2 linked regions of the Saccharopolyspora erythraea NRRL 2338 genome follow. The main gene of each other region encodes a partner of the protein of the gene in region 2 in a complex. Links are inferred from orthologs where the notes say so. Each region holds a gene or a part of one and is shown on either strand. Other genes may lie near its edges.

Region 1 (3,217 bases), 1.4 Mb from region 2 along the record:
GCATCCGCGCAACGACGCCGATCCCGCGCACCGGTGGCTTCGCGACCACATCCGCGAAGCCGTGACCTCGCTGCGGCTGCTGTGACCCCCCGGCCGCACATCGCGCGTCCGTCCCAGAACCCCGCCGTTCGGAGCCGCGGGGTGTGGCCAAGCACTGTCTTCCGGGCCCGAACGTGAGCCCCGACCGGAGGTCGTCGTCAGGGCTTGGTCAGTGGACTCGGCTAGGGCTTGCTCAGGAAGGACTCGGCTAGAGCTTGGTCAGGGGGACGCTGCCGATCAGCATCAGGCGGACCGTGCCGGAGCTGCCGAAGTCGATGGTCGCCGTCGCGCGCGGCCCCTCGCCCTCGGTCGCGATCACCGTGCCGAGTCCGTACTTGTCGTGGGTGACCCGGTCGCCGGCATCGAGCTTGATCGCGACGGCGTCCTTCCAGCCCTTCGCCGGGGTCGAGCGCATACCGCGCTCGGCCAGCCCCGCCTGCGCCGAGTCGGAGCCGCCGCGGTCGAAGCCGCTGTTGCGCCGACCCCAGGTGCTGCGCACCTGCGGCGCCGCGCGCTCAGGCTCGATGCGTCGCCAGTGCACCAGCTCGTCCGGGATCTCGGTGAGGAACCGGGACGCCGGGTTGGTCATCGGCTGGCCCCACGCCGAGCGCATCAGGGCCCGCGACAGGTAGAGCCGCTGCCGGGCCCTGGTGATTCCGACGTAGGCCAGGCGCCGCTCCTCCGCCAGCTCCGCGGGCTCCCCGAGCGCGCGCATGTGCGGGAAGATCCCGTCCTCCCAGCCGGTGCAGAACACCACCGGGAACTCCAGTCCCTTCGCGGTGTGCAGGGTCATCAGGGTGACCACGCCGTCGCCGGAGTCCGGGAGCGAGTCGGCGTCGGCCACCAGCGAGACCCGCTCCAGGAACGCTGAGAGCGAGTCGTCGGCGGGCAGCCCGAGCGCGGCCTCGTCGTCGTCCTCCGCGGCGGGCTCGGCGGGTGCGACCACCGCCTCCGCGGACGCGTGCGCATCCTCGTCCCCGGTCGCGCCGTCGCCGGGTGCGGCAGCGTCCTCCGCGGAGTTGCCCAGGTCCGAAGTGTTTTCGCCCAGGTCTCCCGCCGCATCGTCCAAGTCCTCAGCGTTGTCGCCCGGGGCCGCCGCCGGCTCCGGCGACCGCGCCTCGATGAACTCCCGCGCCACCGTGACGAGCTCGGTCAGGTTCTCCACCCGGGTGGCGTCCTGCGGGTCGTCGCTGTCCTCCAGCTCGGCCCGGTACCCGGTGCGGTCGAGCACCGCCTCCAGCACGTCGGCGACGTCGGACTCCGCGGCGATCCCGTGCAGCTCGTCGAGCATCTCGACGAAGCCCGCGATCGCCCGCTGCGACCGGGTGTTCAGCAACGGCACCTCGCCGGCCGCGGCCTTGCGCAGCGCCGCGGCGAAGGAGATCCGCTCCTGCTCGGCGTGCGCGGCGACCACCGCCTCCGCGCGGTCGCCGATGCCGCGCTTGGGCACGTTCAGGATCCGCCGGAGGCTGACGGTGTCCTCCGGGTTGTCCAGCACTCGCAGGTAGGCCAACGCGTCCCGGACCTCGCGGCGCTCGTAGAAGCGCACCCCGCCGACCACCCGGTACGGAAGGCCGAGGCGGATGAACACCTCCTCGAACACCCGCGACTGGTTGTTGGTCCGGTAGAACACGGCGATGTCGTTGAAGGTCGCCTCGCCCTCGTCGACCAGCCGGTCGATCTCCCCGGCGACGAACGCGGCCTCGTCGTGCTCGTTGTCGCCGACGTAGCCCACGATCTGCTCGCCGTCGCCCGCGTCGCTCCACAGCCGCTTGTCCCGGCGGTTGGGGTTGCGCCGGATCACCGCGTTCGCCGCGGAGAGGATCGTCTGCGTGGAGCGGTAGTTCTGCTCCAGCAGGATCGCCCTGGCCTCCGGGTAGTCGCGCTCGAACTCCTCGATGTTGCGGATCGTCGCGCCGCGGAAGGCGTAGATCGACTGGTCGGCGTCGCCGACCACGCACAGCTCACCGGGCTCGACGGTCTCCTCGCCGGACTCGTCGGCGTCCGCCTCGGAGTCGGCGTCGGGCTCGCCGGGCCGGTTCGTGCCGACGAGCTCGCGGACCAGCACGTACTGGGCGTGGTTGGTGTCCTGGTACTCGTCGACGAGCACGTGCCGGAACCGGCGCCGGTAGTGCTCGGCCACCGCCGGGTAGCCCTGCAGCAGCTCGACCGTGCGCATGATCAGGTCGTCGAAGTCCATCGCGTTGGACTCGGCGAGCCTGCGCTGGTAGGCGGTGTAGACCTGCGCGACCTTGCGCTCGACGTCGTTGCCCGCGCGTTCGGCGGCGTCCTCGGGGGTGAGCAGCTCGTTCTTCAGGTTCGAGATGTGCACCGCGAGCGTGCGCGCCGGGTAGCGCTTGGAGTCCAGCTCCAGCTCCCGCGCGATGATCGTGATCAGCCGCCGCGAGTCGTCGGCGTCGTAGATCGAGAAGTTCGACGACATGCCGAGCGTCTTGGCCTCGCGCCGCAGCACCCGCACGCACATCGAGTGGAACGTCGACACCCACATCGCGTTCGCCCGGCGGCCCACCAGGTCGGCCACCCGCTCCTTCATTTCGGCGGCGGCCTTGTTGGTGAACGTGATCGCCATGATCTGCCCCGGGTGCACGCCCCGGGCCAGCAGGTAGGCGATGCGGTTGGTGAGCACCCGGGTCTTCCCCGATCCCGCGCCCGCCACGACCAGCAGGGGCGAACCGCTGTGCTCGACCGCGTCGCGCTGCTGCGGGTTCAGCCCCGCCAGCAGGTCCTGCGGATCGGGTCCGCGCCGTTGGGACGGGGTTTCCGCCGGTCCGGACGATCCGTCCTGCGGGAGATCGAAAAGGGTGCTCATCGCCGCTCCACGTTACCGGCACTCCCTGACAGCCCGTGCGGTCCCGGCCCGCACCCGCACCGGCCCGCATCCGGGGACCGGCTGGGGACTTCCCCGATCCGCCGAGGGGGCGCCGACCGCGACCGTGGTCGGGCACCCGCTCCCGCGACACCGCCTCCGGGTCGGCGGCGCGCGGCCGGACCGCCACGGGTCTCGGGACACGTCGCAGCCGGACGCTTCGAGCACCGGGTCGGTCCGGCGACCGCCGGCCACCCGGAACCGAACCGAGGCAGAAACGAGCCGTCCGCATGACCTGGTTTGCCGAGATCGACACCGCGATACGGGACTTCGTGGCCTGGGCGTCCGCGC
Region 2 (2,962 bases):
CGGCCCGGTCGTAGCGGGCGCGCAGTTCGGCAAGGTCAGGATGCCCGGTGATCGGTGTACTGGTGGACATCACACCACCTCCAGAAGCGGCTGCGACCGTCCCCGGTGGCAGAGCCGCCGGAGCGGTCGACCCCAGTATCAGCCCGCGGAAGCCGTTCGGCAGCGGCTCACCGGCAACCAGGGACGCCAGTGCCAACTGCGTTGCGGGAGGCGCGGCGGCGGTCTGTGGCGGCGGTGACCGGTGTGGCGCCTGGGGCGGCGCGGCGGCGACATCGGTGCGGTGTCGGTGCCTGGGGGTAGCGTGGACAACCGACGGCGGCGACGCCGGGAAGTGTCCACCCCCAAGATCTGGTTCGGCAGGCTATGGCTTTCGCGACTGAGCACCCCGTCCTGGCCCACTCCGAGTTCCGCCCCGTGAGCGACATCCCGCGCACGGGCGGGCGCTTCCGCATGGTCAGCGACTACCAGCCCGCGGGCGACCAGCCGCAGGCGATCGACGACCTGGAGCGCCGCATCAACTCGGGCGAGACCGACGTGGTGCTGCTCGGCGCCACCGGTACCGGCAAGTCGGCGACCACCGCGTGGCTGATCGAGCGGGTCCAGCGGCCCACGCTGGTGCTGGAGCCGAACAAGACGCTGGCCGCCCAGTTCGCCAACGAGCTGCGCGGGTTCTTCCCGGACAACGCCGTCGAGTACTTCGTCAGCTACTACGACTACTACCAGCCCGAGGCCTACGTCCCGCAGACCGACACCTACATCGAGAAGGACTCCTCGATCAACGAGGACGTCGAGCGGCTGCGCCACTCCGCGACGTCGAACCTGCTCAGCCGCCGCGACTGCGTGGTGGTCTCGTCGGTGTCGTGCATCTACGGCCTGGGCACGCCGCAGTCGTACCTGGACCGCTCGATCCAGCTGCAGGTGGGCGGGGAGACCGACCGCGACGTGCTGCTGCGGGCGCTGGTCGACGTGCAGTACACGCGCAACGACATCGCGTTCGCCCGCGGCACCTTCCGGGTGCGCGGCGACACCGTCGAGGTCATCCCCGCCTACGAGGAGCTGGCGGTGCGCATCGAGATGTTCGGCGACGAGATCGACCGGCTCTACTACCTGCACCCGCTGACCGGCGAGGTGGTCCGCGAGGTCGACGAGCTGCGCATCTTCCCGGCCACGCACTACGTGGCGGGCCCGGAGCGGATGGAGAAGGCGATCCGCAGCATCGAGGCCGAGCTCGACGAGCAACTCGCCAAGCTGGAGAAGCAGAACAAGCTGCTGGAGGCCCAGCGGCTGCGGATGCGCACCCAGTACGACATCGAGATGATGCGCCAGGTCGGCTTCTGCTCCGGCATCGAGAACTACTCGCGGCACGTCGACGACCGGCCCGCCGGTTCGGCCCCGGCGACCCTGCTCGACTACTTCCCGGACGACTTCCTGCTGATCATCGACGAGTCGCACGTGACCGTCCCGCAGGTCGGCGGCATGTACGAGGGCGACGCCTCCCGCAAGCGGACCCTGGTCGAGCACGGCTTCCGGCTGCCCAGCGCGCTGGACAACCGCCCGCTGACCTGGGAGGAGTTCGCCGACCGGATCGGGCAGACGGTGTACCTGTCGGCGACGCCGGGCCCGTACGAGATGGGGCAGGCCGGCGGCGAGTTCGTCGAGCAGGTCATCCGCCCGACCGGGCTGGTCGACCCGGAGGTCGTGGTCAAGCCGACCGAGGGCCAGATCGACGACCTGGTGCACGAGATCCGCGAGCGCGCCGAGCGCGACGAGCGGGTGCTGGTGACCACGCTGACCAAGAAGATGGCCGAGGACCTCACCGACTACTTCCTCGAGCTCGGCATCCGGGTCCGCTACCTGCACTCCGAGGTCGACACGCTGCGCCGGGTGGAGCTGCTGCGCCAGCTGCGGCTGGGCGAGTACGACGTGCTGGTCGGCATCAACCTGCTGCGCGAGGGCCTGGACCTGCCCGAGGTGTCGCTGGTGTCCATCCTGGACGCCGACAAGGAGGGTTTCCTGCGCTCCGGCACCAGTCTGATCCAGACGATCGGCCGCGCGGCGCGGAACGTCTCCGGGCAGGTGCACATGTACGCCGACCGGATCACCGACTCGATGCGGCACGCCATCGACGAGACGAACCGGCGGCGCGAGAAGCAGATCGCCTACAACGAGGAGAAGGGCATCGACCCGCAGCCGCTGCGGAAGAAGATCGCCGACATCCTCGACCGGGTCTACAGCGAGTCGGAGGACACCGAGGAGGTGGCCGTCGGCGGTTCGGGCCGCAACGTCTCGCGCGGCAAGAAGCCCAGCGGCGAAGCGGTGGGCAGCGCCGGCCTCCTGGAGGACCGCGACATCAAGTCGATGCCGCGCGCCGAGCTGGCCGACCTGGTCCAGCAGCTCAACGACCAGATGATGAGCGCGGCCCGCGACCTGCAGTTCGAGCTGGCGGCGCGCCTGCGCGACGAGATCCAGGACCTGAAGAAGGAACTGCGCGGGATGGACGCCGCCGGCATCGAGTGAGGCGGTCGGCGCCGCCGGCTCCGTCAGCGGCGCACGACTCGGTCGGGACGCCGTTCTCGGTCGGGATGCAGTACTGGATCTGGGCGCCGCGCCGCCGGATCTCCGTGCGCAGCACCGCGCACAACTCCGTGCGGCGCAACCGCGAAGCCGCACTGGGGATCTGGTTGCGGCTTCGGAAGACCCGGTCTGCCGCGGATTCCCCAGCGCTGGGCGGGAACCCGAGCCGCACCGCCCACGTCCTACGCCACGAACGGGATCGTGCGGGAGTGCACGGTCGAGGCGGCGGGTTCGCGGATGGTGGACGACATGGGGTACGGCACTCTGGAGCTCAGCGACTACGAGCGCCGGTACGTCGCGATGCTCGACGAGCTCCGCGGCGCCGGGGAAGTGGACCTCGTGCACGAGGAACTGGGGCCGGTCGCCGACATCGGGGACGCGCAGAACG

What was found. Proteins that work in one complex are often made in the same cells at the same time.
Region 1: the proteins of uvrB (region 2) and SACE_RS32145 are in contact, whole or in part, in a crystal structure (PDB 7EGT), measured with the Thermus thermophilus proteins. The link is inferred for Saccharopolyspora erythraea NRRL 2338 from one-to-one orthologs. Residues at the interface, in WP_096411307.1 of Thermus thermophilus: Glu23, Leu25, Arg26, Asp27, Gly28, Glu29, Arg30, Phe31, Arg55, Glu326, Asp327, Phe328, Glu379, Ser382, Gln383, His398, Gly400, Arg401; in WP_096412145.1 of Thermus thermophilus: His654, Arg656, Phe657, Gln666, Asp668, Glu669, Lys680, Arg681, Leu682, Ser683, Lys685, Tyr686, Ala687.

What each region holds. Positions count from the first base shown.
Region 1 is NC_009142.1:7,479,575-7,482,791, forward strand. What follows is about bases 48-3,198. They hold SACE_RS32145 (UvrD-helicase domain-containing protein), read right to left. Parts: upstream 2,870-3,198; coding sequence 248-2,869; downstream 48-247. Other genes in these bases: SACE_RS32140 (LysR family transcriptional regulator), read left to right, coding at 48-85; SACE_RS32150 (DedA family protein), read left to right, coding at 3,157-3,198. Outside these bases: more of SACE_RS32140, read left to right, coding at 1-47; more of SACE_RS32150, read left to right, coding at 3,199-3,217. UniProt on the Escherichia coli protein: A helicase with DNA-dependent ATPase activity. Unwinds DNA duplexes with 3'-5' polarity. Translocates on single-stranded DNA with 3'-5' polarity. Initiates unwinding more efficiently from a nicked substrate than double-stranded DNA.
Region 2 is NC_009142.1:6,060,583-6,063,544, reverse strand. What follows is about bases 45-2,940. They hold uvrB (excinuclease ABC subunit UvrB), read left to right. Parts: upstream 45-363; coding sequence 364-2,517; downstream 2,518-2,940. Other genes in these bases: SACE_RS26165 (hypothetical protein), read left to right, coding at 2,776-2,940; SACE_RS26175 (SPW repeat protein), read right to left, coding at 45-70. In the rest of the region: more of SACE_RS26175, read right to left, coding at 1-44; more of SACE_RS26165, read left to right, coding at 2,941-2,962. UniProt on the Escherichia coli protein: The UvrABC repair system catalyzes the recognition and processing of DNA lesions. A damage recognition complex composed of 2 UvrA and 2 UvrB subunits scans DNA for abnormalities.